Regions from separate parts of the Pseudarthrobacter sp. CC4 genome, predicted to be linked through region 1. Evidence: riboswitches for the same ligand, from Rfam matches in the RefSeq annotation. Region 1 holds a riboswitch; each other region holds the start of a gene.
The links. A riboswitch is a leader RNA that binds a small molecule or an ion and turns the genes downstream of it on or off. The one in region 1 is predicted to bind S-adenosylmethionine.

Region 1 (9,655 bases):
CCCCGGGACGGCTTCACCCAGCAGGACTACTTCAGCGGCGGATTCCGCCAGCTTGGCCGGCCCGCGCCGCTCCCGCCCGGCCAGCCCCTGCCGCCCGTACAGCCGGTCCCGCCCATGGATCAGCAGTTTCCGCCGTACGGGCAGCCGCACCCGGGCCACGACCGGCAGGCCCCCCACGCTGAAGCCCCGCAGCAGCCCGCAGCACCCGCAACTCCCCCGCCGCCGTCTGCCCCGCAGGGCTACCGCGCCCGCAAGCTTGCCGAACTGGATGAAAAGTACAGCAACGGGGAACTTTCCATGGAGGAGTACATGACCCGCCGCAGCGAAATCATGAACGGCTAGTCCTTCCCGCAAAAGCAGCGCGGGGTCACTTAATGCCCGATATCCCGTTACGGTCGGGCATGAAGTGACCCCGCGTTGCTCTTTCAGGGGGCCAAATTCTATGAACAGCCCCCTCCCCCAGGCGGATACTGTGCCCTAAAGTCTCGGCCCTGAAGCCTGACGCGACCGTTCCCCGTTTTTGGGGTCCGCATCCGTCCCGGAATTCGGCACGGATGCCCTAACTGGATTCCTTCCAAAAGCACAAGGTTCGAAAGGTCGTGGAGCATGGCCACCGTCAGGAGATTGGCCGTCGCAGTACTAACCATCGGGGCTATCGCCCTCGGCACCGGATCCGCGCGGGCGGACGTTCCGGAATTCGCCAAAAGCGTTTGCCGCCGATAATGGCACATCCGGGAAACTGGTGATCCTGAACAAAACCGTCTACACCTGCGACGACGGGACCGGCACGTTCAATGCCATGAAGCATGTTTCATCACCTTTGCAGACGATGGCACCTCCACGAACTCCGGACACATTAGCCTGCAGGGCGGTACGGGCGACTACGCCGGGCTGGCGGGGAATGGAGTCGACGAGGGTGAAGCAGCGGGTGGAACTGGTGTAGGCCGGATCTCGGGTGTTCTGGTCCGATAACTGAACGGAAAGCAACGCGAGGTCACGTCCGGCCCAAGATCCGGCAGCGGATGGGCGCGAAGTGACCCCGCGTTGCTGTTACGGGGTGCCGCTGGTTTCAGTCCACCTGCGGGAAGCCCAGGTCAATCACCGACGTTGCGGGGTCCGGCCACCGCGTGGTGACCACTTTGCCCCTGGTGTAGAACCGGATGCTCTCCGGCCCGTACATGTGCGTGTCCCCGAACAGCGAGTTCTTCCAGCCGCCGAAGGAAAAAGTGCCCACCGGCACCGGGATGGGCACGTTGACGCCCACCATGCCCGCCTCGACGTCGAACTCGAATTGCCGCGCGGCGCCGCCGTCGCGGGTGAAGATGGCAACCCCGTTGCCGAACTCGTTGTCGTTGACCAGGCGGACTGCGTCACTGTAGGTGTCCACGCGGACCACGGACAGGACGGGGCCGAAGATTTCGTCGTCGTACACCTTCATTCCCGGCTTCACGTGGTCCACCAGGCTGACACCGATGAAGAACCCGTTTGAATCGAACTGCTGCGAGCGCCCGTCAACAACCACCGTGGCGCCCTCGTTTTCCGCGCCCGCCACATAGGACGCCACTTTGTCGCGGTGTTCTGCAGTGATCAGCGGGCCCATCTGCGAAGCAGGATCGGTGCCCGGACCGATCTTCAGGGTGGCCATCCGGGTTTTGATGGCCCCGACGAGGTCGTCGGCGATATTGCCGACGGCGACGAGCACGCTGACCGCCATGCAGCGCTCACCCGCAGAGCCGTAGGCAGCCGAAATGGCCGCGTCCGCCGCCATGTCCAGGTCAGCGTCAGGCAGGACCACCATGTGGTTCTTGGCGCCGCCCAGGGCCTGGACCCGCTTGCCATGGTCCGCTGCACGCTTGTAGATCGACTGCGCGATGGGCGTTGATCCCACGAAGCTGACGGCTTTGACGTCCGGGTGCTCGAGCAGGACGTCCACCGCCTCCTTGTCGCCCTGGACCACGTTCAGCACGCCGGCAGGCAGGCCCGCCTCCGCGAAGGCCTCCGCAATGAACACGGCTGACGACGGATCCTTTTCGCTGGGCTTCAGGAGCACTGTGTTGCCGCAGGCCAAGGCGCTGCCGATCATCCAGAGCGGGACCATGGCCGGAAAATTGAACGGGGTGATGCAGGCAACGACGCCCACGGGCTGCCGGACCGAGTGGACGTCCACGCCGCTGGACACCTGCTCTGAGCGTTCGCCCTTGAGCATGTGGGACAGCCCGGTGGCGAACTCGATGTTCTCGAGGCCGCGGGAGATCTCCCCTTCGGCGTCGGAGAGTACCTTGCCGTGCTCGCTGGTCAGGATGGCAGCCAGCTCAGGCTTCCGCTGGGTCAGGATTTCGCGGACGCGGAAGAAGATGTTGGTCCGCTTGGCGAGGCTCGTTGCCCTCCATGCGGGCAGCGCGGCTTTGGCGGCGGCAATGGCTTCCTCCACCCGGGCCGCGGAGGCCAGGGCCACCTGCTTGTCCTGCTCTCCGGTGGCGGGGTTGAAGACGGGGCCGAAGCGCTCGGCATCGGTGACGAGGCTGCCGTTGATGTAATGCGGGATGGTCTGCATGGTGTCTCTCTTCTACTTTGTTGAATCCAGTGAGCCGTCAACGAGCTTGATGATCATGGAGCAGTCCTTGCCGGACTCGCCCGCATCAATGAGGCGCTGGTACAGCTGCTGGACGTGCTTGCCGATTTCGAGCGGTGTGCCGGTGTCCTCGGCAGCGCTGATGGCCAGGCCGATGTCCTTGTTCGCCAGTTCGGCCGTAAACGTCGGTTCGAAATCGTTGTTGGAGGCCGCGGTGGGGACCACGCCGGGAACGGGGTACCAGGTCCTCAGGGCCCAGCTGTCCCCTGAGGAAACGGAGGCGATGTCCCAGAACACCTTCTTGTCCAGGCCGAGCCGGTCCGCCAGGACGGCTCCCTCGGCCGTGGAGGCCAGGTTGATCAGGAGCATCAGGTTGTTGCAGATCTTGGCCGCCTGGCCGGTGGTGGCTCCCCCGGTAGGGATGATGTTGGCGGCCATCGGTCCGATGTAGGTGGTCGCGTCGGCCACGGCGCCCGGTTCACCGCCCACCATGAAGGTCAGCGTCCCTGCCTTGGCGCCGCTCATCCCGCCCGAAACAGGGGCGTCCACGAAGCGGAAGCCGGCGGCAGCAGCGGCGTCGTGCAGTTCCTTCGCTGCGGCGATGTCGATGGTGGAGGAATCCACCAGCAGTGTGCGGGTGTCGGCATGCGCCAGCACCCCGTCCCCGCCCAGGTAGACAGCCTTGGCGTGCTCGCCCTTCGGAAGCATGGTGAACACCACGTCCGCTCCGGCCACGGCCTCGGCGATGCTCCCCACCGGCTTCACCCCGCCGGCCTCGGCTGCGGCAAGCGCCGCAGGGTTGAGGTCAAACCCCCGAACGTCGTGCCCCGCCTTTGCGAGGTTTCCGGACATGGAACCGCCCATGTTTCCCAACCCGATCCAACCGACAACTGCCATGGCATAAGCTCCTTTGCTGTGCATCCGGCCGAAGGCGGCCGGGAGGTCCGTGTCCACCATCACACCCTGCTACAGTGCAATCAAGGGGAAAAATCACAGATGGTATGTGCACTGATGCACACGAACGAAAGGCACGCGGTGGCGCGGCTTCCAAGTCCGGACGACCTGCTGATTCTCTTGACCGTAGCCCGGCTGGGGCGTTTCAACGCCGTCGCTGAAACGCTGGGCACCACGCACACCACCATCTCGCGCCGGATCCTCGCCCTGGACAAGCAGTTGGGCGGCCGGACCCTGGAGCGCAGCCCGCACGGCTGGGAGCTGACGGAACTCGGGGCTTCGGCCGTCGCCGCGGCGGAAGCCATTGAAGAAACACTGGGGTCGCTGGCCGCCGTCACGGGCCAGGACCGGGATGCCCTGTCCGGCATGGTGCGCATCAGCACCTCCGACGGTTTCGGCGCCGAATTCGTCACGCCAGCGCTGGTCCGGCTCCAGCAGCGGCACCCGATGCTGGATGTGGAGATGCTGAGCGCCACGCGCAAGGTCAGCCAGAACCGCTCCGGTGTGGACCTGGAAGTGGTGGTCGGCCGCACCGACGTAAGCAACGCCCAGGCCATCTTCCTGACCAACTACTTCCTCAGGCTCTACGCCAGCCCCGCCTACGCGGCCGCCCGCGGCCTGCCGGAGACGCCCGACGGCGTGGGGCAGCACGGCTTCGTCTCCTACGTCGAGTCGGCCCTCCAGGTTGCCGAACTGGGCCACCGGTCCTCGCAGCTGCCGATGCCGAAGTCCAGCTTCCAGGCCACGAGTATCTTTGCCCAGGTTGAGGCGGTGCGCCGCGGCGCAGGCATCGGGCTGCTTCCGAACTTCATGGTGGCGCACAACCCGGAGTTCGTTCCGGTGCTCCCCGAAGCGTTCCAGCGCCAGGTCCCCATCTGGGCGGTGGCCCGGCCGGAATCGCTGCGGTCCGCCCGGGTGCAGGCCGTGATCGGTGCACTTCAGCATGAGGTGGCGGAACGCCAGGACCTGCTGGCAGCCTAGGCTGTTGGCAGTCTGGCCTGAAGGCAGCCAGGCCGGCCTCACGCCTGGAAAAGCCGCCTCACCACCTGCCCGGCGGCGAGCGCATCGAGGCCTTCGTTGATCTCCGCCAGTGGCCTGGTGTCGGTGTGCAGCAGCTCAACGGGGAGCCTGCCCTCGCGCCAATACCCGAGGTACAGGGGAATGTCCCGGCCGGGCACGGCGTCGCCCATGTAGGAACCGAGCAGCCGCTTGCCCGCCCCCGCGAACTGGAGCGCGGGGACCGTCAATTCTGCGGTGGGGTGCGGCAGGCCTACGGAGACCACGGCGCCGCCGCGCGTCACGTGCTCCAGGCACGAGGCGATGACCCGCGCTGATCCCACGGCTTCGACGGCGGTGTCCACGCCGTCACCGGTGGCTTCGGCAATCAGCCGAGGGGCGTCGTCGGGGGTCCCCACGGCGGTTGCGCCGCATTTCAGGGCGAGCCCGTGCTTGCCCACGTTGGGATCGATGGCGATCACGGCGGACGCTCCGGCGAGCGACGCGGCCATGACGGCCGAAAGTCCCACGGCTCCGAGGCCAAAAACAGCCACGGCCTGGCCCGGCTGGACGGCCGCGGTGTTCAGGACAGCTCCCATCCCGGTGAGCACGGCGCAACCGAACATCGCCGCCACGGTGTCCGGGACGTCGTCGGCGATGACCACCACTGACTCCCGCGCCACCACGGCGTAATCGGCGAAAGCCGAAACCCCCAGGTGGTGGTTGATCCGCTCCCCCGCGGGCGTGCGCAGCAGCGCCTCGCCGTGCAAAAGGTCACCGGAGCCGTTGACCTCGGCGGCCCGGTGGCAGAGCGCGGGCCGCCCCGCCCGGCAGGCACGGCAGGCACCGCAGCTGGGGACGAAGACGAGGACCACATGGTCTCCGGGGGAAACGTCCGTGACGCCCTCACCAACCGTGGCAACCCGTCCCACAGCCTCATGCCCCAACGCCATGGGAAGCGGCCTGACTCGGGATCCGTCCACCACGGACAGGTCCGAGTGGCACAGGCTTGAGTAGGTGATGGTGACGCCCAGTTCACCGGCCCGGGGTTCGGGCCGGTCGAGGTCCTGCACCACCAGGGGCTGCGCGTCGGCATAGCTGGTGCCGGGAGGAACTGTGGAATAGAGGACTGCTGCTCGCATGGTGTTCCTGACTTTATGTTGGTGGACAGGCAGCTGCCCGGGCCTGCGTGGCCGCAGGTCCGGGCAGTCGGGTTGCTCTGTTGTCGTTTGGCCGTGCCTACTTCTTGGCGGCGGCCAGAAGGTCGGCGGTGCCCTGGGCGTCGGCGGCGTCGACATCATGAAGGGAGATGCCGCGGGTTTCCTTGAGGAAGTACACCGAAATAGCGGTTACCACGCAGGCGCCCAGCAGGTACAGCGCCACAGGAACGGAGGACTTGAAGCTGCCCAGCAGGGAGCTGGCGATGATCGGCGCGAGCGAGCCGGCCACGATGGAGGTCACCTGGTAGCCCAGGGAAACGCCCGAGTACCGCATCCGGGTGGGGAACATTTCCGCCATGATGGATGGCTGGCCGGCGTACATGAGGGCGTGGAACAGCAGGCCGATGGTGATGGCCGCCAGGATAACCATGTCATTGCCGGTGTCCATCATGGGGAACGCGAAGAAGCCCCAGGTTCCGGCGAGGATTGCACCGGCCATGTACACCGGGCGGCGTCCCAGTGCGTCGGACATCTTGCCCACCAGCGGGACTGAGCAGAAGTGGATGAAGTGCGCCACCAGGAGGAGGAGCAGGATACGGGAGGTGTCCGTCTGCACAACCACCTTCAGGTAGGTGATGGAGAACGTGACCACAAGGTAGTAGAGGATGTTCTCCGCGAAGCGCAGGCCCATGGCGGTGAAGACGCCGCGCGGGTACCGACGGAAGACTTCGGCAACACCGTAGCCCTTGTTCTCGACCGTGACTTCCTTGCGGGCCTCGAGGAAGATCGGAGCGTCCTGGACCTTGGTGCGGATGTAGTAGCCGATGATCACGATCACTGCGGAGAGCCAGAAGGCTACGCGCCAGCCCCAGCCGAGGAAGGCTTCCTGGGAGAGGGTGGAGGACAGGGTGAACAGCACGGCGGTGGCGAGCAGGTTGCCCATGGGGACAGCGGACTGCGGCCAGCTTGACCAGAAGCCGCGGGACTTGTTCGGGCTGTGCTCGGCGACGAGGAGCACGGCGCCGCCCCATTCGCCGCCCACAGCGAAGCCCTGGACGAAGCGCAGGAACACCAGCAGCGCCGGTGCCCAGTAGCCGATCTGCGCAAAGGTCGGCAGGCAGCCCATGAGGAAGGTGGCAACACCCACCAGGATGATGCTCAGCTGCAGCAACTGCTTGCGGCCGAATTTGTCGCCGAAGTGGCCGAAGACGATGCCGCCGATGGGTCGGGCAACGAAGCCGACGGCGTAGGTGACGAAGGCTGCGATGATGCCGTCCAGCTCGGTTCCGGAGTTCGGGAAGAACATCTTGCCGAACACCAGCGTGGCGGCGGAGGCGTAGAGAAAGAACTCGTACCACTCAACCACGGTGCCGGCCATGGAGGCCGTGACGACTTTCTTCAGGCCTGTGGCCTTGACGTCGGTTTCCTCGGGCCGCCGCGCGGCGGACTTTTCCGTACTCATTGATGAACTCCTTCGGCGTCTTCTTCGACACCACTGGGACAGTCTGTGGCGGAGACGTGTGATTTTGGCCACGAACCGCCGGGTCCCAACGAGTATGGTCCGCCTGAACGCCAAGCTCAACGGCGAATCATGCAGAGGCTATCTGCATAAATGCACAAAAGTGTGCCTGCGAGGGCGGCCTTAGGCCGAGAGGTGCACCCGAAGCTGATGGCCCAGCTGGCCTATTTCCGTCAGGAAGCCGTCATGGCCGATCGGCGCCTCAATGACATGCACGTCCACTTCTCCCGGCAGGGCCGCGGCAAGTTCGCGGGACTGGGACGGGAAATACAGCCGGTCCGAATCCACGGCGGCCACGAAGAACCTGGCGGTGGATCTCGCCAGGGTCTCGGTCAGGGTCCCCCGGTCCCGGCAGATGTCATGGCTCATCAGCGCCTCGGTGAGGGCGATATAGCTGTTTGCGTCGAAGCGCTTCACGAGCTTGCTGCCCTGGTGGTCCAGGTAGCTTTCCACCTGGTAACGGCCGCGGGCGGCCAGCGCCTCACCCTTCAGGGGCGACTCCGGCGCCTGGGGTTCCCGGCCGAAGCGGCCCTCCAGTTCAGCGGCGGACCGGTAGGTGATGTGGGCGATGCGCCGGGCAAGTGCCAGCCCGGCTTCGGGGCAGGGCCCGCCGTAGTAGTCGCCGCCGTTGAAGTGGGGGTCCTGCCGGATGGCCAGGGTCTGGGCCTGCGCGAAGGCGATCTGTTCTGCCGTGCTCGCGGCGCCCACCGAGATGACGGCGCAGCGCTGCACCCTCTCGGGGTAGGTCACGGCCCACTCAAGGGCGCGGGCGCCGCCCATGGATCCGCCCAGGACCGCGAACCAGCTGTTGATGCCCAGCTGGTCAGCCAGCCGGGCCTCCGCCACCGTACTGTCACGCAGGGTAACCAGGGGGAAGCGGGAGCCCCAAGGGGTTCCATCCGGGGCGGCCGACGACGGCCCCGTGGAGCCGTAGCAGCCGCCCACGATGTTGACGGACACCACGAAGAACTTGTCCGTGTCCACGGGAGCGCCGGGACCGGCCAGCTGTTCCCACCAGCCTTCTTCGTCCGTGTCGCCGCGGGTCACGTGGGTGCTGCCGGTCAGGGCGTGCTCGATCAGGATGGCATTGCTGGCATCGGCGTTGAGCGTGCCCCAGGTTTCGTAGGCCAGCGTGACGTCCGGGAGGTATCCCCCGGCTTCAAGTTCCAGCCCCCCAATGGAGGCATAGCGGACAATTCCGTGCTCGGGGACGGTGGTTCGGGTGACGGTAACCGTCATGGCAAGACCTCTTCTACGCGCTTGCCCGCCGTCGAATGACCGGCAGGCCAGGTCTTCACCCGGGGCACCCCACCGCGGAAGGAGGGTTGCCGGCCAGCAAGCCGGGGCTGTCACTGGCACTCATGACCTGGTACGAGTGTACGAAACAGCCCCCGTCTGCTGCCAAGAGTGTGACTGGTTGTGACTTCCCCGGCGTGCCGCCGTCTCGGGTTCTTTGTGCGTCCGGCTAGGCCCCGGTCGCGTCCTTTGCTGCCCGAAAGCCCGCTTCGAGGTCCGCCAGGATGTCATCGATGTGTTCGATTCCCACCGACAACCGGACCAGGCCGGGGGTCACGCCGGCGACGGCCTGCTGCTCCGGGGAAAGCTGGCTGTGGGTGGTCGACGCCGGGTGGATGACAAGGGAGCGGACGTCGCCGATGTTTGCCACGTGGGAGTGCAGCTCCAGCGCGTCAACGAAGCGCTTGCCGGCCTCGGCCCCGCCAGCCAGGTTGAAGGAGACAATCGCGCCCGTGCCCTTGGGCCCGTACTTGCGGCCCCGCTCGTACCACGGGCTGGAGGGCAGCCCCGCGTAGGCGACGGATTCGACGTCGTCCCTTCCTTCCAGCCAGCGCGCCACTTCCGTGGCGTTGGCAACATGGCGTTCCACCCGCAGGCTCAGCGTTTCCAGGCCCTGGGCGATCAGGAACGCGTTGAACGGGGAGACGGCAGAGCCCAGGTCCCGGAGCAGCTGGACGCGGGCCTTGAGGATATAGGACAGGTTGGCGCCCAGGGCACCGTCCTTGCCGAGGTCCCGGGCGTACACCAGCCCGTTGTAGGTGGGGTCCGGGGTGTTGAAGCCCGGGAACCTCGCAGGGTCCTTGCCGAAGTCGAACTTGCCGGAGTCCACGATCACCCCGGCAATCGCGGATCCGTGGCCGCCCAGGTACTTGGTTGCGGAATGGACAACGATGTCCGCTCCCCATTCCAGCGGCCGGATCAGGTACGGGGTGGACAGGGTGTTGTCCACGATCAGGGGCACGCCGGCATCATGGGCGATGCCTGACACGCCCTCGATATCCAGGACGTCCTGGCGGGGGTTGGACACCACTTCGGCGAAGAAGAGCTTGGTGTTTGGCTGGACCGCGTCGCGCCACTGGTCCAGGTTGTCCGGGTCCGCCACGAAGGTCACGGAAATGCCGAACTTCTTTAGGGTGTGTGCGAACAGGTTGTAAGTCC
Region 2 (9,655 bases), on a different contig from region 1:
CTCACCGGCCAGCCGTGTCACCAACCAACCGGGTTAGTACAGCTAGATCTGCTTAAGTGCCTGCTCCAGGTCGCCAATCAGGTCGTCCACGTCCTCCAGCCCCACCGAAAGCCGCACCACGCCGTCGCTCAGCCCAATGGCGGCCCGGCCCTCGGGTCCCATCGCGCGGTGCGTGGTGGTGGCCGGGTGGGTGATGAGCGACTTGGCATCGCCAAGGTTGTTGGAGATGTCGATGATCCGCAGGCCGTCCAGCAGCGCAAACGCCGCGTCCTTGCCCGAGCGGCCGCCGGAGGGGGCGAGTTCCAAGGTGAGGACAGTGCCGCCGGCGCTCATCTGCTTTACGGCCAGCTCGTACTGCGGGTGCGATTTCAGGAGCGGGTACTTCACCCAGCTGACGGCAGGCTGTTCCTCCAGCCATTCCGCGAGGCGCAGGGCTGACGCCGAGGAGTGGTTGACGCGCAGCGCCATGGTCTCGAGGCCCTTGGTCAGGACCCAGGCGTTGAACGCGGACAGTGCTGGTCCGGTGTGGCGCATCAGCTGCTTCACCGGCCCGTCAATGAACTCCTTGGTACCCAGGATGGCGCCACCAAGCACCCGGCCCTGGCCGTCGATGTGCTTGGTGCCCGAGTAGACAATCACGTCGGCGCCGAACTGCCCGCACCGCTGCAGCAGGGGGGTGGCAAAAACGTTGTCGACGACAACGGTCGCCCCGGCAGCGTGCGCCAGGTCGCTCACCGCAGCAATGTCCACGATCTCCTGCATGGGATTGGACGGCGATTCGAAGAAGACGGCGGTGGTGGGCTCGGAGAGCGCTTCACGCCACTGCTCCAGGTCAGGGCCGTCCACGAAGACGGTCTCCACGCCCCAGCGCGGCAGGATTTCGTTCAGGATCACAAAGCACGAGCCGAAGAGTGAGCGGGCGGCAACCACCCGGTCCCCGGCCGCCAGCAGCGCACCCAGGGCGGTGAACACCGCGGACATGCCGGACGCCGTCGCGAAGCACGCCTCGGTCCCCTCAAGCAGGCGGAGCCGTTCCTGGAACGTGGCCACGGAAGGGTTGCCGTAGCGCGAGTAGACAAAGCGTTCGTCCTCGCCCGTAAAGGCCCGCTCCGCAGCGGCGGCGGATTCGTACACGAAACCGGAGTTCAGGAAGACAGCTTCGCTGGTCTCCTGGAAGTTGGTGCGGTCCAGCCCGCCGCGGACGGCCTGGGTGTCGGGGCTCCAGCCGGTGGCGTCTTCGTTGAAGGTCACTTAGTTCTTTCCCAGGTTGGTCGGCAGGCCGCGGTTCTTCCAGCCGTTGACGGTACGTTCTCCATAACGGTCCGGTTCACCCTCAAAGCCTTCCAGGACGTTGTAGGAGGTGAAGCCGGCCTGCGTGGCGGCGATAGCGGCCGCGATGGAACGCTGGCCGGAACGGCACAGGAACACCAGTTCGGTCGACTTGTCCTCGGGCGCCTGTTGGCTAAGGTCGGTGATGAAGTCGGGGTTGGGGATTCCGCCCGGGAAGGTCCACTGGATGAACAGCGGATCGTTCTCGGTGGCCTTGGTGTCGGGAATGCCGATGTGGGCCCATTCGCCCTCCGTGCGCACATCCACCAGGATGGCGCCCTGCTCGAGCTTTTCCCAGGCCTCCTGCGGGGTCAGGTCTCCGGCGTAGCTCATGCGTGGCCCTCGCCGCCGAAGTCAAGGTCATCACCGGCGGACTCGAGGTCGTCAACGGCATCTGCCACGGCAGCGTCCGCGGAAGCGATGGCTGCCGGCAGGACTACCGCCTGCGCCACGATCACGCTGCTGCCGTTGAAGGTTGCCGCCGGGCTGCCGTGGAGGACATAGCCTTCCGCCAGCGCGGCGGAGATCCGCTCGCAAAAGGCGCGGTCATCCGGCCCGCTGATGAGGCGGTATGACAGTTTCTCTTCAGGGGCAGGTGCGTCAGACACGACGATCTCCTTCTCTCACGCTTGCAGCTCGAATGGGTCGATATGCCGAGTGTTCACCTGAGGCACCCCGCCGCGAAAGGAGGGTTGCCGACCGGCCAGTCAGGGCTTGGCGCCGGTACTCATTACTCCCCAAAAACGTAACACTTGCCGCCCGCGGCCGCACCGCCGTCGTCGTCATGTTGCGTAACTGAAGTACTGTCCTGCCGTGCCGCCGGCGGAGGGTGCAGGGCCTGGCTGGGCTACTTACGGGAGCGGCAGGATCAGTTGATGCAGCAGGTGGTCCTGCCACTGCCCCGCTATTTTCAGGTACTCCGGTGCCACGCCGATCTCCCGGAACCCTGCCCGCTGCAGGATCCGGCGGGATGCCGTGTTGTGGAGCAGGGTCGCCGCCTGGATACGGTGCAGGCCAAGGGCTGTCCGCGCGTACTTGGCTGCAAAGAGGACAGCGGCCGTGCCGACGCCTTGTCCGGTAAGCCCGCCATCCACCCAGTAGCCAAGGTTCGCACTGAGGAAGGGGCCGCGGACGATTCCCGTCAGGGTGACTGTCCCGACAAGGCGCCCGCCTCTGGTGCGCGCACCTTCTAGGCCTGCACCGCCGTCGGCCTCCTCCACCAGGACCCATGGGACCTCGGATCCCAACAGGTGCTGTCCGCGCTTGGCACGGATAATTTCCGCCTGCTGCTCCTGCGTGAAGAAGGCGTCATTCCTTTCTGGCTCCCACGGTGCCAGATGTCCGCGATTCAGCTGGTACGCCGTGGCCAGGCCATCGGCGTCAGCGTCCTCGAGCAGCCGGATGAGAACCCCTTCGCGCAGGTAACCGCTGCTTCCACTCACTGGCAAAAGGCCTTTCAGGTTGGTGCTGCGTGTGCCGGAAGAGCGTTTACTTTACGGAAATCTGAACGCTACAGGACAGACACTGTCACAGCATTTGACGAAACATTTCATCCCTAGGCTCACCCTGTAACACTCCGGTGAAAGGGAACAACATGACAGATGCTACTCGCAGGAACTTCCTCCGCTACGTGGGAATGGTGGGGGGAGCCGGGGTGATGTACCAGACCATGGCAGCCATGGGACTGGCCCCGGACGCCGCGGCTCCTGCGTTCGCCGCACCCCGTGCTGACGACCTGCTGGGCAAGGGCAAGAGCGTGGTGATCCTTGGCGGCGGAATCGCGGGCCTGACCACTGCCTACGAACTGGGTAAGGCCGGCTATAAAGTCACCATCCTTGAGGCGCGGATGCGCCCGGGCGGACGCAACTGGACAGTGCGGGGCGGGACAGAGGAGGCGGATCTCCGGGGAGTCACCCAGCGCGCCGCTTTTTCGAGGGATCAGTACATGAACGCCGGCCCGGGCCGCATTCCACAGCACCACATCACGCTGGACTACTGCAAGGAACTCGGAGTGGCGATCGAGCCCTTCACCAACCAGAACGCTGACGGATACCTCTTCCGGGAGGGCAGCGGCAAGCTCTCCAATACTCCCATCCGCCACCGGGCAGCAAAGGCCGATGTTTACGGGTACGTCTCCGAACTGCTCGCCAAGGCCACGGACCAGGGTGCCCTGGACAGCTACATGAGCGCAGCGGACAAGGAGAACCTGATCTCCTTCCTGAAGAGCTTCGGCGCCATTGGCAACAAGGTCCCTGGGGATGCCGCGGCGAGCTTCAAGTACGCCGGCACCGGCCGCAAGGGATACTCGGTGGCCCCGGGTGCCGGCCTGGAGGCCGGCGTGCCCCTGGCTCCGGATGCCCTGTCCGACGTTTTCGCCAGCGGCGTGGGAAACTACTTCTCCTTCGAATTCGGCTGGGACCAGGCCATGATGATGTTCCAGCCCGTGGGCGGCATGGACCGCATCCCATACGCGTTTGAGGCAGCCATCGGCAAGGACAAATTCGTCTACGGTGCCAAGGTCCTGTCCATGAGCAACACCGCCGCAGGCGCGGCTGTTGAATACAGCAACGCTGGCGGTGAGGCCAAGCGCATCGAGGCGGACTTCGCCGTGTGCACCCTGCCCCCGCACATCGCCGCAAAGATCCCCGGCAACCTCCCCGCCGACGTGCTCGATGCCCTCAAATTCGCCACCCCCAGCGACGCCGGCAAGATCGGCATCGAATACTCCCGTCGCTGGTGGGAGGAGGACCACCGGATCTACGGCGGCATCACCAACACCAACATCGACCTCGGCAACATGTGGTACCCGTCCACCGGCTTCCACGGACAGCGCGGCACCATGGTGGGTTACTACAACACCGGCGCCAGCGCACGCATCTACAAGGAACTCAGCCCGGAGAAGCGCCTCAGCCGCGCCCTGGACCAGGGCGCGAAAATCCATGGCGACGTGTACCGCAAGGACGTGGCGGCGTCGTTCTCTGTTGACTGGGGGAGCACGGCATTCTCGGAAGGCGCCTGGGTGGGCTGGCCGTCGCAGAATGACGCGAAGTACGCCAAGCTGCTGGAGCCTTCCGGCAACATCTACTTCGCCGGGGACCACCTCAGCCATGCCATCGCCTGGCAGCACGGTGCCATGACCTCCGCCCGCGCCGCCGTCACCGCTCTGCACAGCCGGGCGGCCGCCATGGTGGCCGGATGATCCCCGCCGGCACACCCGCCAGCACTTCAGTCGACCCGCGAAAGAAGCCCATGATCCGTCGCCGTGTTTCCCTTATCGCCGCCGGCATCGCCGGCATCAGCCTCACCGCAACCGCCGCCTTCGCGGCTCCCGCGGTCTTCCAGGAACTTGCCGCTCCGAAGCCGGGCACCACAGTGTCAAACCTTCCAGCCGGCCAGGACAATCCCATGATCGCCGGCGGCGTGGCCATCGGCGCGAACACTGCCATCTATAAGACCAGCGGACTGGGGCCATCGGCGCTCAATCCGGCCGCGCCTGCGGGCAGCGAGCAGCGCTTCGTGGATACGGCGGTGTTCCCGGGCGGTGTCCTCCCGCCCGGTGTCACCATCACGGAGGCGCAGGGCATCAACGCCCTCCGCAGGATCGGCGAGAACCTTGCCCAGGCAGGACTGGATTACGACGACGTCATCACCATGCGCGTTTTCCTCCAGAATCCCGCCGGCGCGGAAAAGGCCGACTTCGACGGCTGGAACCGGGCATACCGGCAGTACTTTGCGAACACCAGCCTCGCGGACGGGGCGGCCGTGAAGGTGCCGCTGGGCTCGGCCGCGCCGGCGGAGCCGTTTGTGGCGAACCCCGCCAGGCCTTCCCGCTTCGCGCTTGAGATCGAGAACTTGCCGGTCAGCGGCTGGCTGGTGGAGGTGGAAGTGGATGCAGCCTACCCCGCCTCGGGCGGCAGGTAAGGAGTTCGGCGGGCCCCGGATAATCCGCACTCAAATGGAACGGCGTGGACCCTGTGCCCCAGGCACGTGGTCCACGCCGTATTCGTTTTGATGCCGTTGCTTAGACGAGGCCCGGGTAGCTTGCCAGGATGTAGTCGGCAGCGGCGGGGCCTTTCATGCGTAGCCCCTTGCGGCCGTGCCTGATGCGGCAATTCATGGCTATCCAGAAATTGGACTCCAAACCGGGCTTCTGCTGGTTGATGAAGCACCAGCTGGTGTACAGGCCGTAAAGGCGGTCACGGTCGAGGGTGGCGTCCGAGGCCTGGTCAATGTAGGTGGCTTCTTTTAGAAAGAGATCGAACTGCGAATGCGCCATGACGGCTTCCCTTCGCTAAGTGCGGTGGTGCCGCCGTTCGGCTACAGCAGCGAACCTCAATGCCGTGCACGGGGCATGGAGTGTTGATGAAGCCCGCGGAAATCAAGAACTAGTTGAAACCGGGGGCTACTAGTTGAAATCAAGGGCTACAGGGCGGTGTCACTGCCGCATCTACAATGTAGACTTTACTCGTAGACAACGGATTCGGCAAGCGAATGGATTACCTATCCGGGTAAAGGGCTTGCCGCCTTCCAGGACGGAAATCATGGCTTCCCCGAAAGTCCAGTCCCCCACCGGGCCGGCCCAAAAGCAAAAGCTGAGCCGGGAGCTGGTGCTGACCAAGGCGCTCGAAGTTGTTGACGCGGAAGGCTTGGAGGCGCTGACCATGCGCCGCCTTGGCCAGGAACTGGGCCGGGATCCGATGAGCCTCTACCGCTATGCGGAGAACCGCGCCGCGCTGCTGGACGGCGTCACCGAACTGGTGCTTAACGAACTCACCATCCACCCCGACGATCCCGATTGGAAAGCCCAGCTGCGCCGCATCGCACACGACCTTCGGAGCCTTGCGCTCCAGCACCCCAATGTGGTGCCGCTGCTCGTGACCAGGCCGCTCTCCACCCCGCTGGGGCTGCGGCCGCTGGGCACGCTGCGTCCCCTCGAGCAGATCCTGTCCCTGCTGATTGGGGCAGGGTTCAGCCCGTCGGACGCCCTCCACGTCTACCGCGCCTACTACGGCTTCCTCTACGGCCACATCCTGAACGAGCTGCAGGAATTCGTTGTGGACCCGGAGGAAAACGAAGTGCTGCTGCGGCTGGGACTGCACCGGTTGCCTGCCAAGGAGTTCCCGCGGCTGCGTGCGCTGGCCCCCGCCCTGGCGGACTACGAAGGATCCGCGGAACTTGACCAGGGGCTAAGCATCCTGCTCTCCGGCCTTGAAGCCCAACTGTCCCTTCAGGACGCAGGGCCAACCGGCTAGCCTGCCCGGACAGGCATTCCGGCCGAGTTATTCGAAAGAGGCCCGCCGCTTGTCCTGCTGGCGCGTGGCCCAGACGTCCGGCCGGTTCACCTTGAAACGGCGGCCGGTCAAAGCACGGGCTGTCAGCCGGATGTAGTTTGCCTTTTCTCCCGGCTGCCATGGCTCCAGCCCCAGGCTGTCCACGGCGTCCTTGTCCGCCTGGTCCTCGATGATCGCCGTATCGCCGCGCAGCACCACGCTCCAGGCCTCTTCGGTATGGGGATCGTAGCCGTCGATCTCCAGGGCGGCAGGCCTCTCTGTCAGGGCACTCCACAGCTTGGTGACGCCGGCCGTACGGAACGCGATGCTGCGGCGGTGCACCACGTAGTTGATTGGAAAGATCTCGGGGTGGCCGTCAACCACCAGTGCAAGGCGGCCGACAGTGTCATTGGCCAGGAGTTCCCAGCATTCGTCAAAGGTCAGGTTGTCATTCGGCTGCGTCTGCGAGTCCATGAACCAAACCTTACGGCCACTGCCCCCGCCGAACCTAGAGCGCAAAGGCCGGAATCACAGGACCGTTTACTGGATGCCCGCGAACAACTCGTTCAGTTCGGCGGTCAGCTCCTTCTGGACGGAGGGCGTGCCGATTTCCTTGCCGTCGATCCGGTTGACCGGCGCCAGCAAACGGACGCTGGAGATCAGCCACACCGCGTCGGCATCCAGCAGGTCCTGCGGCTCAAGCGGGCCGTAGCCCAGTTCCCAGCCCGCAGCCTTCGCCGCGGTGAACAGCGCGCCCTGCGACGTGCCCGGCAGGATGCCGCTGTCCAGCTGGGGCGTGATGAGGCGCTTGACGGAAGTGCCGTCGTCGGACGTTCCTGCGTGGGCCAGCAGCACGGTGGAGGTGGGCCCTTCCAGTACCCGGCCGTCGGAGGAGATGAAGATGACGTCGTCCGCGCCCTGTTTATGGGCATGGCGCAAAGCGGCCATGTTGACGGCGTAGGACAGCGTCTTCGCGCCGAGCAGCAGCCAGGGGGCGCGCTCGGCGGCGTCGCTGTCGTAGCCCCGGTCAAGGAGGATGACGTCGATTCCCGTCTCCCGCTGGCGGCGCGCCAACGCCCCCGTGGGGGACACCTGGACCCAGGCGGTGGGCGCGGTGGCGCCCTCCACACCGCGGGTCACCACCAGTTTGACCACGAGTTCGTCCTCGGCGGCGGAGGCAGGCGGATACTCGGACCGGTACTCGCTCAGTGCAGTCCCGATGGCCCTGCGCCACTCGTCCTCCGGCGGGATAACCAGGTCAAGGGCGTCCGCGGAGCGGGCCAGGCGGTCAAGGTGGGCCTGGACCTTCCGCACGTTGCCGCCTACAGCCAGCATGGTTTCGAAGATCCCGTCCCCGCGGGTGGCGCCCTGGTCCGTGACCAGGAGCTGGGGCTTGGAGGCATCGGCGAGCCGGCCGTCCGGGAACGCGGGGTCGAGGAAAACGAGAACCACGGAAGCTGGAGAGGTCATGGCTCCAGCTTAGTGCGGCGCCGCACGGATAAGCTGGGCAGAGTGCCCTGGCTGGAAACGGTCCGCCGGGAGCCCATCCTCCGGGGGTTTATTTCGTGTTGTGGCCATTCTCGCTTGCCGGCACCGCGCCAATGTGGGTGGTGGTGCTGCTGGGCGTCGCCGACCTCCTGATCAGGGTGCTGGCTGTGGGCATCATTCCGGGCAACAGGCGTCCCACCACGGCGATGGCGTGGCTGCTGGGCATTTTCTTTGTGCCGTTCGTGGGCATCCTGCTGTTCCTGCTGTTCGGCAACTTCAAGCTGTCCAGCCGCCGGCGGGCGCAGCAGCAGCGGGTCAACGAACGCGTGCGGGCCGGGATCTCCTCGCTTTCCGACGTCGAAAGCGACTACCCCGGACCGGAATGGGTGAAGTCCGCCGCGGAACTGAACCGCCGGCTCGGGTCCCTGCCCATGGTGGACGGCAACTCCGTTGACCTGATTCCCGGCTATCCGGACTCGATCCTGCAGATGACGGAGGCCGTGCGCAAGGCGAAAGAGTTTATCAACGCCGAGTTCTACATCATGAGCACGGACCACATCACCGACGACCTCCTCACCGCGCTGGAGGAGGCCGCCGAGCGCGGCGTCGAAGTCCGCGTGCTGTTCGACCACATCGGGACCCTGCGGGTCCAGGGCTACCGGAAGCTCCTGAAGCGGCTCCGCGCGGGCAAGATCCAGTGGAAGCGCATGCTTCCGCTCCTGCCCATCCACGGCCAGTGGCGCAGGCCTGACCTGCGGAATCACCGCAAAATCATGGTGATCGACGGCGAGGTTGCCTTCACCGGCTCGCAGAACCTGATCGAGCCCTCCTACAACAACCCCCGGCACCGCAAGGCGGGCCGCGAATGGGTGGAGCTCATGGCGCGCCTGCACGGGCCCATTGTGACCACATTGAATGTCGTCTTTGCCACCGACTGGCTCAGCGAAACCGACGAATCCCTGGAGCACCAGCTGCAGATCCCGTCCAACCCGCACCCCGGGAACGTGACGGCGCAGGTGGTGCCGAGCGGCCCGGGGTTCATCACCGAGAACAACTTGCGGCTTTTCAACACGCTCATCTACTCCGCCCAGCACCGGATATCGATCTGCAGCCCGTACTTCGTCCCGGATGATTCCCTGCTCTACGCCATCACCACCGCTGCCCAGCGCGGTGTGGACGTGGAGCTGTTCGTCTCCGAGAAGGGCGACCAGTTCCTGGTCCACCACGCCCAGCGGTCCTATTACGAGGCCCTGCTGGAAGCCGGCGTCCGGATCTACCTGTACAAGGCCCCGTTCGTGCTCCACGCCAAGCACTTCACCATCGACGACGAGGTGGCGGTGCTGGGCTCCAGCAACATGGACATGCGTTCCTTCTCCCTGAACCTTGAGGTGTCCGTGATGCTGCTGGGCGAGGACATCGTCACCAAGATGCGTGCGGTGGAGGACACCTACCGGGACATCTCCCACGAGCTGAAACTGGCGGACTGGATCAACCGGCCCCTGGCGGCCCGCTACGTGGACAACGTGGCGAGGCTGACCGCCACCGTCCAGTAAAAACTCCGGGGGTCA
Region 3 (9,655 bases), on a different contig from region 1:
CGCACCGTTGCGGTGGTCCACGAACTGAAGGTGGTCAGCCCTCCGGCCAGGCCCGTGGCCAGGCCGGCCTGCCACTCGGCGCCAAGCCCCAGCGCCGCGGTGGAGCCGTGCGCTGCTCCGATGACGAAGCTGCCTGCCACGTTCACCAGCAGCGTGGCCCAGGGCCAGTGCAGCCTCTCTGCGCTGCCTGTGGCGCGTGTACTGCGGATGGAACTGTGATGCGCAAACCAGCTGTCCACGCCGAAGCGGAGAAGGGCGCCTGCCACGCCGAATATTCCTACCATGACCGCCGCGATCACCGGCGGACCCCGGGGTGCCGGCCAACCAATTTCCCGGCCCGCCACCCCACGCCGGCGGCCGCAAGTCCAAGGAGCAGCGACAGTGCGAGGTAGGCGGACCACACACCATGTTGCCCGGCCCGGGCCAGTTGGTCCACGGAAAAGACCACGGCCGAGAATGTTGTGAAGGAGCCCAGCAGGCCAGGCCCCAGCCCGGCCCGCAGCCAGAAGGCAGTCTGCGGCCGGGCCATCCACATGGTGGTCAGGGCGGCCAGGACAAAGCTGCCGGCCACGTTGATGCCCAGGGTGGTCCAGGGAAAGGCGCCGGGCAGTTCAGGAAACGCAACAGCCAGGCCGTAGCGCAGCTCGGTACCGATCAGGGCGCCGGCCGCCACCGCAAGCCAGGCGCGCAGCCCTACGCCGGAAGTCTTCAGCCGGCTCACACCCTGGGCAAGTCAGCGTCCCCGAGGAGGCAGCCGGGGTGGGGGTGGTCGCTGTGCACCCACAGCGCCGACGTAACCTCGTCAGCGAGGTCGTAATTCCGTTCGCGGCCCGAATTGCTGATCCGCACCACCAGGGCGCCGCCGAAGGGCCGGCGGCCCACCACCTCAACTTCGGCGTCGAGGTCTATCTCCTCGGCGGCCAGGTAGCGGAGCAGTTCCGGGTTGTCGTCGCTGATCCGGGTAATCCGGCCGGTATGGCCCTCATCAAGTTCACCCATGAGGTGCGCGCGGGGCATGAACACTTTGCCATCGGCGGTGGGGATCGGATCGCCGTGCGGATCCCGCTGCGGGTTGCCCAGCTTGGCTGCCATCCGTTCTATGAAGGTGTCCGAGACGGCATGCTCCAGCAGTTCGGCTTCGTCGTGCACCTCGTCCCAGCTGTACCCCAGCTGCTGGACGAGGTACGTCTCGATCAGCCGGTGGCGCCGCACCATGGAAAGGGCAAGCCGGAGACCGGCGTCCGTGAGCCTGATGGCACTGTACGGTTTGTGGTCCACCAGGCCCTGGTCCTTCAGCTTGCGGACCATTTCCGATACGGAGGAATTGGCCACGCCAAGGCGCTGCGCCAGCTGGGAGGACGTGATGGGCTTGTCCTGCCATTCGGTGAATGAGTAGATGACCTTGACGTAGTCCTCGATGGAGGAGGAGGGCGCGCTGGTCTTCACGGGATCAAGCCTACCGGCTCGCCGCCGCCATGCGGGGACTGGCGGGGCCGGCGGTGGAGGGCACTCATGCCCTCACCGCCCGCCAGGCCAGGGTGAGGTATGGCAACTCCAGGTCTTCGTCCGGCGCATGTCCGAGGTGCTCATGCAGGTACCAGTCGAGGTTCGCCAGTACCTTCGCCCGGGTGGCCTCACCCGCACGGAGGTAGTAGCTGCGCGACTTTGTCAGCTCCATCAGGTCGGTGGTGGTGACGGAGTCCTGCCAATGCGTCAGGTGGTCCTGCAAGCCCTCGAACTCAGGCCCCACCAGCGGCCGGAAACCGGGTTTGTAGACGTCCCCGGCATGCATGATCCTCGAGAGCCGGTGGACCCAGGGGACGGACGTGTCCAGCTGGTTCCACACCAGGCCAAGCGTTCCCCCGGGGCGGAGGACGCGGGCCAGTTCCGTGCTTGCCCGCAGCGCATCGCACCAGTGCCAGGCCTGCGCCACGGTGACGACGTCGAACGCTGAGTCAGGCAGGCCGGTGGCCTCCGCGGTGCCCAGGACAGCCGCGGCGCCGGGATAATGTTCCGCCAGCTGTCCGAGCATGTCGGCTGAGGGGTCCACCGCCGTGACGGACAGCCCCAGCCCCAGCAGCAGTTCAGTGAACTTGCCCGTGCCGGCACCAACGTCGAGCGCGTACCGGGCGCCCGGAGGTACCAGCCACTGTGCTGTCTCAGCGGGATACCCGGGCCGCACCTGCTGATAGTGCCTACCGCCATCCTGGAAGCTCTGGCCCAGCTCCCGCCGCCGGCCGTGATCCAGCCTGGGGCCACCCCGTGCCACGCGTGGCCTCCTTCGTTGGGTCTCGTTGCTACCTTCCGAATTTACCGTACCCGCCCGGGCGTGGCTGAGCGCACGCCGCAGGTCAGTCGTCGATGCAGGGGGCGGCGCCGGCCGTTCCCGGGGTGTTGGGCGCCCAGTGGGGGTAGGTGCGGTTGTCGTTGGCGGGAACCCAGCGGCCCGCGTCCACCACGTAGTCCCAGCCGAGCCCCTTGGTCCGCAGGTCCCGGATGCCTGCCAGCAGACGCTCGGCATCGTCAAGCCGGGATCCCACGCCGAAGCTGGCACGGAGGGATCCGGACGGCAGCCCCAGCCGCTTCAGCAGCGGGTGGGCGCAGAAGCGGCCGTCACGCAGGCCCACGCCATGCTCTGCCGACAGGTATGCCGCCACCAGTCCGGCGTCGTAGCCTTCCACCGAGAAGTTGACCACGCCGATGGTGTCGGTGTCCGGGTTGGTGTCCTGAAAGATCTGGTGGACGGTCACGCCGTCGATCTCCTGCAGGCCTTCCACCAGGAAGGAGCGGATGGCTGATTCATGGGCATGCCAGCGGTCCTGGTCCAGCCCCGCGATGACCTGCGTTGCGCGGGCCAGGGTGGCCGCTCCCAGCACGTTCGGTGATCCGCCCTCATGGCGGGCCGGGCCCGTTGCCCAGCTGACGCCGTCGAGCCTTGCCTCCTTGACGGCGCCGCCGCCGGCAAGGTGCGGTGTTCCGGCGTCGAGCCAGTCCGGCCGGCCCACCAGCACACCGGCGCCAAAAGGCGCGTAAAGCTTGTGCCCCGAGAAGGCGATGTAGTCGACGTCGTCAGCGGTGATGTCGATGCGGCGGTGCGGCGCCAGCTGGGCCGCGTCCACCACGATCCGTGCGCCGTGCTCGTGGGCGAGTGCGGCGAGGGCACGGACGGGAAGGATCTCGCCCGTGACGTTCGACGCGCCGGTGACGGCGAGCAGGCTTACCCCGCCGTGCTGCAGTTCGGCACGCACGGCCTCAATGGTTCCTGCGATGGTGTCGTCCGCCACGATGCTGCGGTGGGGGACACCCTGCCATGGCAGCAGGTTGGCGTGGTGCTCAATGTCGAGGTACAGGACGTCGCCGTCAGCCCGGCCGTTCGTGACGGGCAGGCAGCCGGCCAGCAGGTTGAGGGAGTCGGTGGTGTTCCGGGTGAAGATCACGGAATCGTCCGGGCGGCCGCCCACGAACTCCCGGACGATGGCACGGGCATTCTCGTAGACCGAGGTGCTGATCTGGGAGGCGTAGCCGGCTCCGCGGTGCACGCTCGCGTAGAACGGCAGGATTTCATTGAGGTAGGCGGACACCACGGAAAGCGCCGGCGCGGACGCGCCATAGTCCAGGTTCGCGTACCGGACGTGCCCGCCATGGATCAGGGGAGCCTGGATTTCGGCGCCCGTGACTGCCGCCAGGGGACGGCCGGCTGCGGCGTGGCGCTGGTCGAAGAGGGCGTCCTGTCCGGGTTGTGCTGCGGCGTCAGGCTGGATTGCGGCGTTGGGGGAGACGGTGGCTGTTGTCACAGAGACCTCACTTTGAAACAGGACTCCGCTGGGGGAATCCGCGCTTGCCGCATCCGTTCCGGACCGGCCTGGTCGTCACCCGGGGCACCCCACCGCGAATGGAGGGTTGCCGGCCAGCAAACCGGGGTTTAGCGCTGGCACTCGTGACCTGGTTAAGAGCGTAGGACATAGCCCGCGCAGGCTAAAAGCCGGCTGGAATGTTAAGGCCTTTGTTACGCGCAGTTGAAAAGGTCCGCTTTTGCCGAAGATAACGACGGCGGGCGCCTCCTTTCGGAGGTGCCCGCCGTTGATTATTCGGAAGAGGAGGGTCAGAGGAGGTCGTCCAGGTCCGGGTTCAACCGGCGCAGCACCTCCGAGTGAAGGATGGAATTCGTGGCCAGTGCGTTGCCGCCGAACGGGCCGTCCTCACCTTCCAGCGATGTGAACCGGCCGCCCGCTTCAACCACGATGGGCACCAGGGCGGCCATGTCGTAGAGGTTGAGCTCGGGCTCGCAGGCGATATCCACCGAGCCTTCCGCCACCATGCAGTACGACCAGAAGTCCCCGAATGCCCTGGTACGCCACACGTCCTCCGTGAGGCCCAGGAATTCGTTGAGGTTACCGCGCTCCTTCCAGCCGCCAAGGCTCGAATATGACAGGGAAGCGTCGGACAGTTTGGACACGTTGGACACGCGGAGGCGGGTTGCGGCTGCCAGGGAACGTCCCATATAGGCGCCCATGCCCTTGGCCGCCCACCAGCGCTTGCCCAGTGCAGGGGCGCTCACCACGCCCACCACCGGCTCGCCTTCGTCCACGAGGGCGATCAGGGTGGCCCACACCGGAACGCCGCGGACGAAATTCTTGGTGCCGTCGATGGGATCGATGATCCACCGCCGCGCACCATGGCCGGTGCTGCCAAACTCCTCGCCGAGTACGGCATCGCGCGGACGGGAACGGGAGAGCTGGCCGCGGATGGCCTCCTCGGCCGCCTTGTCGGCATCGGTGACGGGCGTCAGGTCCGGCTTGGTCTCGATGTGGAGGTCCAGCGCCTTGAAGCGGCTCATTGTCTGGTCGTCCACTGAGTCGGCCAGGACGTGGGCCAGGCGCAGGTCATCGTTGTAGCTCGAAGCGGGTTGGATCATGGTTCCAAACTACCGTCTGCGCGCCGTTCTGCCGGGAACCGGGCCCCGTCAGTTAACGCTGCCCAGCTCCTTGGCCTCCTGGGCTTCCATTCGGGGGTCCGTCCCCAGGAGCCGCCGCAGGGAGGCCAGCCTTGCTGAACCGGTGGGTCCGGCATGGCCTCCCGCTACCCACGCGTCCAGCCCACAGTCCACGGCGGTGGCTGTGTGCTTGCAGCCGCGCTCGCAGTCATCCGTGCCGGGGGAGAGGTCCGGGAAGGAGCGCAGGATCCGGTCCGGGTCCACGTGGGCCAGGCCGAAGGAGCGGATGCCGGGGGTGTCGATGATCCAGCTGCCGGACGGCGCGTCAGCGAGGCGCAGGGCGAGGGCGGACGACGACGTGTGCCTGCCCCGGCCGGTCACCGCGTTCACCCCTCCGGTGGCCCGTTCGGCCCCGGTCAGCGCATTCACCATGGTTGACTTGCCCACGCCGGAATGCCCCAGCATCACGGTCACTTTCCCGCCGAGGTGGGTCCGGAGCTCCGCGACGGCGGCCCTGTCCAGGCGGGCGGAGAGCCCGTCGTCGGAGCGGGCATCCACGCCCGAGGCCTGCGCATCCGCCGTCCGGCTGATGATCACGGGGAAGTCCAGGTGGGTGTAGTTGGCCAGCAGCTCCGCAGGATCCTTGATGTCCGCCTTGGTGACCAGCAGGATCGGCTCGATACCGGCGTCGTAGGCGGCCACCAGGGCGCGGTCGATGAAGCCAGTCCGTGGCTCGGGGTTGGCAGCGGCCACCACAATGACCAGTTGGTCCGCGTTGGCCACCACGGCGCGTTCCACGGGATCAGTGTCATCGGCGCTGCGCCGCAGGAGCGTCTTGCGGTCCTGGATTTTCACCAGCCGCGCCAAAGTGTCCGGCTCGCCGGAGACGTCACCCACGAGTGAAACGAAATCCCCCGCCACCACCGGGTTCCTTCGCAGTTCCCTTGCCCTGGCGGCAATAACCACACGCTCGTTGCCCGAGTCCTCACCCACCACAGCCCTGTAACGGCCCCGGTCAACCGTGATGATCCGGCCGATGACGGCGTCGTCGTGGCTGGGCCTGTCCTTTGTGCGGGGCCTGGAGCCCTTTTTGCTGGGCCGAATCCGGACGTCGGATTCGTCCCAGGAGTCAGTGCTCCGCGCCACCGCTGGAACCTTCCGCCCCCGCCTCGGGGGTGCCGTCCTGCGCAAGCATGTCCGCCCACAACCGGGGGAAGTCCGGCATGGTCTTGGCGGTGGTGGCGATGTCCTCCACCTCGACGCCCTCCACGGCCAGGCCGAGGATGGCTCCTGCGGTAGCCATGCGGTGGTCCGCGTAACTGTGGACGACACCGGCGTGCAGCCTGGCAGGACGGATCACCAGGCCGTCGCTGGTCTCCTCAGCGTCACCGCCGAGCCGGTTGATTTCGGCCACCAGCGCGGCAAGCCGGTCCGTTTCGTGTCCCCGCAGGTGTGCAATGCCGCTCAGCCGCGACGGCCCGTCCGCCAGTGCACACAGGGCGGCTACGGTGGGGGCCAGCTCGCTGGTGTCGGCGAAGTCCGCGCCCTTGATGGCCGGTCCGCCCGTGACTGTCAGGACGCCGTCGTGCAGGGTGACGTCCGCGCCCATCCGGGCGAGGATGCTGCGCCAGAGGTCACCCACCTGCTGCGTTTCCTCGGGCCAGCCGGGGATCCGCACGGTGCCCCGCGAGGCCAGGGCCGCTGCGAGGAACGGCCCGGCGTTGGACAGGTCCTGCTCGATCCGCTGGTCAAACGCCCGGATGGGTCCCGGGCTGACAACCCAGTGGTTGGGAACGGAGTCGTCCACGGCAACACCGGCCCCACGCAGGACGGCCACGGTCATGTTGATGTGGTCGAGGCTGGGCACGGGTTTGCCCACGTGTTCCAGGTGCAGCCCCTCCGTGAACCGTGCCCCCACCAGGAGCAGCGCCGAAACGAACTGGGAGGAGGCGCTGGCGTCGATCACCAGGTGGCCGCCGCGGACCTCACCCGTGCCATCCACCACAAACGGCAATGACGACGGCGTGCCGCCCTCCGTGGAGGAAACGGCCACTCCCAGCGACTTGAGTGCTTCGATGATGGTTCCCATCGGCCGCTTGCGGGCGTGGGGGTCGCCGTCGAATTCGCCGGCGCCCCTGCGCAGTGCCGCGAGGGGCGGGACGAACCGCATGACCGTGCCGGCGAGGCCGCAGTCAATCCTGGCCAGGGACGGGGCGGCGTCCGGGTTCAGCGGAACAACTTCCAGGTCGGGTCCGAAGGCTCCGTCCCCGGGCACCTCCGTAATGGTGGCCCCCAGCTGGCGAAGTGCTTCGATCATCAGCGCGGAGTCCCTGGAGTGCAGCGGTGCGCGCAGGCGCGACGGTCCGTCAGCCAGGGCTGCAAGGACCAGGTACCTGTTGGTCAGCGACTTGGAACCGGGTACCGTGACGGTGGCATTGACGGGCCGGGACGCGAAGGGAGCGGCCCAGTGGGGGACAGGCGTGCCGGAATCATCCCGGACGGCGGCTGCTGCGGTCATTCGTTGTTATGCCCCCGTGGCCTGCTCCACCGCGCGGCGCACGGCTTTGTCCGCTTTGTGGAGTTTCTTGTTGGTGGTCTTCCTGGCATCCGCCGCGAGGTGGGACGCGCCCTTGCGTGCATCCGCGGCCAGGTGCTCTGCCCGCCAGGCCAGGCCCGGCTTGCCGGCAGTATCCACTGACGCCAGCAGTGCGCCCCCGCTCAACGACAGGTTCTTGAGGAGCTGGTTACGCCGGGTGTCGCGGCCTTCCTTGCTGCTGATGTCTGCGCTGCGCCATTCGACGAACGTGTTGAGCAGGGAAACCACGGTGAGCACAGTGGCCGAAAGCCTGGAGAACTTGCCCAGCCCGAACAGCACGCCGGCACCAACCTGGGTTCCGCCGATGACGCGGGCCAGGGTCTTCTCGTCCGTTTTGAAGGGCAGCGAGGCGGCCGCCTTGCGGAGCAGCGGCGAGAGCTGCTGCGCGGTGTCGTCAGCGTTCTTGAGCTTATCCATTCCAGCAAGGACAAAGCTGGAGGCCAGCATGGGGCGGGCGAGCGTGCGGACAAAGGACATGAATTTCCTCCCGGGTGGACGAACCGCGTCGAATGCGGCGGAGTCCGTCCTAGTCTTGCACTTTTGGGGAATATTTGCCGAGCGCGGGAGGTTATGGATGTCGGATCCGGGAACACCGGTCCGCAGGGAAGTCATGGGTGAAACCATGGAACAGATGGCCGGGCACGGATCGCCAGACGCCGGTCCCCGGCCGGACAAGCAGAGCGGAGTTGGGCCCTTGGCGCGCGTGTTGGACGGAATTGAAGCAGCAGGCCCGGTGGCAGTGGACACGTTTAAGTCGGAACCATCAGGGTACGGGCCGCCGCGTGCGCGGAGCCTGACAGTAGACTTGAGGGCAATGAGCACCTTGGATCCGGCCGTCTCGGCCATGTATGAAGCTTCCCATGACGAAGCGAAGAGCAGTCTTGCCGCCGGAGCAGAGGCTGCCGATTCCGCCGTTGTCCCGGTGGCCGGGCCTGCCGCGGAAACGGGCGGGGACCTGGTGGATGTTTCCACTGAATCTGTGGAAGAACGCAGGCTGAGGTTCGAGCGCGATGCGATGCAGTATGTCGACCAGCTGTATTCGGCGGCGATGCGCATGGCCCGGAACCCGTCAGATGCCGAGGACCTCGTCCAGGAGGCCTACACCAAGGCTTTCTCCGCGTTCCACCAGTACAAGCCCGGAACGAACCTCAAGGCCTGGCTCTACCGCATCCTGACCAACACGTACATCAATCTGTACCGCAAACGGCAGCGGGAGCCGCTCCAGTCCAACTCGGACACCATCGAGGACTGGCAGTTGGCGAGGGCTGAGTCCCACACCTCCAGCGGTCTCCGGTCCGCCGAGGCCGAAGCGCTGGACCACCTCCCGGATTCCGACGTGAAAAGGGCGCTCCAGGACATTCCCGAGGAATTCCGCCTTGCGGTCTACTTCGCCGATGTCGAAGGGTTCGCCTACAAGGAAATTTCAGACATCATGAACACGCCCATCGGCACGGTGATGTCCCGGCTCCACCGCGGCCGGAGAATGTTGCGGGACATGCTGGGGGAGTACGCCGCAGAGCGCGGATTCAAGACAGCCGCCGAATCACCGGACGCGGCAGGAAGCACACAACAGGAGAGCAGGAAATGAGCGACTGCCAGGGATTGGGCGATTGCGATGACACCCGGATGCAACGGATCTACGAGTACCTCGACGGTGCTTTGACCCGCGAGGACATCACCGAAATCAAGAACCACCTTGATGATTGCCCGGAATGCACGGAGCAGTACGACCTCGAATGCGTGATCCGCAACATGGTTAAGCGCTCCTGCACCGAGGCTGCCCCGGAAAACCTGAAGAACGCCATTCTTGACCGGATCCACACGATCCGGCCGGTAGACGCGTAGGGCGGCCGCACAGCCGCCGCTGACAACAGCGAAGGACCCCGGAAGCCATGTGGCTTCCGGGGTCCTTCGCTTGAACCGTAGTTCCTGGCATGTGCCTAGGTGTTGGGGCGCTTCCCGTGGTTCGCGCCGCCACGCTTACGGTCACGACGCTTGCGTGCACGCTTGCTCATAGCTGGCCTCCTTCTTACTGTTGGTACTCAAAAGAGCTGCCCTCAAGTCTCGCACATCAAGTAGCTGCCCGCGAACCAGGGACGGCCGCGTGACCTGCGCTTTGTCAGCTG

Region 2: another riboswitch for S-adenosylmethionine. It lies ahead of PV768_RS12605 (DUF1737 domain-containing protein); the one in region 1 lies ahead of metX (homoserine O-acetyltransferase MetX).
Region 3: another riboswitch for S-adenosylmethionine. It lies ahead of PV768_RS03460 (aminotransferase class V-fold PLP-dependent enzyme); the one in region 1 lies ahead of metX (homoserine O-acetyltransferase MetX).

The regions. Positions count from the first base shown of each region.
Region 1 covers NZ_JARCCZ010000010.1:1,893-11,547, reverse strand. Annotated here, with positions in the region: gene PV768_RS08160 (hypothetical protein) at 1-342, shown strand, start outside; gene PV768_RS08155 (CoA-acylating methylmalonate-semialdehyde dehydrogenase) at 1,070-2,554, opposite strand; gene mmsB (3-hydroxyisobutyrate dehydrogenase) at 2,567-3,469, opposite strand; gene PV768_RS08145 (LysR family transcriptional regulator) at 3,584-4,507, shown strand; gene PV768_RS08140 (zinc-dependent alcohol dehydrogenase family protein) at 4,546-5,664, opposite strand; gene PV768_RS08135 (MFS transporter) at 5,762-7,144, opposite strand; gene metX (homoserine O-acetyltransferase MetX) at 7,325-8,440, opposite strand; SAM riboswitch class IV at 8,453-8,568, opposite strand; gene PV768_RS08125 (bifunctional o-acetylhomoserine/o-acetylserine sulfhydrylase) at 8,667-9,655, opposite strand, start outside.
Region 2 covers NZ_JARCCZ010000017.1:32-9,686, forward strand. Annotated here, with positions in the region: gene PV768_RS12595 (O-succinylhomoserine sulfhydrylase) at 43-1,251, opposite strand; gene PV768_RS12600 (rhodanese-like domain-containing protein) at 1,252-1,662, opposite strand; gene PV768_RS12605 (DUF1737 domain-containing protein) at 1,659-1,937, opposite strand; SAM riboswitch class IV at 1,950-2,064, opposite strand; gene PV768_RS12610 (GNAT family N-acetyltransferase) at 2,181-2,771, opposite strand; gene PV768_RS12615 (flavin monoamine oxidase family protein) at 2,924-4,528, shown strand; gene PV768_RS12620 (Rid family hydrolase) at 4,579-5,250, shown strand; gene PV768_RS12625 (hypothetical protein) at 5,351-5,605, opposite strand; gene PV768_RS12630 (TetR/AcrR family transcriptional regulator C-terminal domain-containing protein) at 5,871-6,581, shown strand; gene PV768_RS12635 (pyridoxamine 5'-phosphate oxidase family protein) at 6,609-7,073, opposite strand; gene PV768_RS12640 (aminodeoxychorismate lyase) at 7,140-8,069, opposite strand; gene cls (cardiolipin synthase) at 8,201-9,640, shown strand; gene pabB (aminodeoxychorismate synthase component I) at 9,653-9,655, opposite strand, start outside.
Region 3 covers NZ_JARCCZ010000003.1:145,274-154,928, forward strand. Annotated here, with positions in the region: gene PV768_RS03440 (fluoride efflux transporter FluC) at 1-299, opposite strand, end outside; gene PV768_RS03445 (fluoride efflux transporter FluC) at 296-721, opposite strand; gene PV768_RS03450 (metal-dependent transcriptional regulator) at 718-1,446, opposite strand; gene PV768_RS03455 (class I SAM-dependent methyltransferase) at 1,511-2,269, opposite strand; gene PV768_RS03460 (aminotransferase class V-fold PLP-dependent enzyme) at 2,352-3,794, opposite strand; SAM riboswitch class IV at 3,830-3,943, opposite strand; gene hisN (histidinol-phosphatase) at 4,103-4,915, opposite strand; gene PV768_RS03470 (ribosome small subunit-dependent GTPase A) at 4,964-6,079, opposite strand; gene aroA (3-phosphoshikimate 1-carboxyvinyltransferase) at 6,063-7,451, opposite strand; gene PV768_RS03480 (DoxX family protein) at 7,458-8,006, opposite strand; gene PV768_RS03485 (sigma-70 family RNA polymerase sigma factor) at 8,344-9,117, shown strand; gene rsrA (mycothiol system anti-sigma-R factor) at 9,114-9,374, shown strand; gene PV768_RS03495 (50S ribosomal protein bL37) at 9,470-9,544, opposite strand.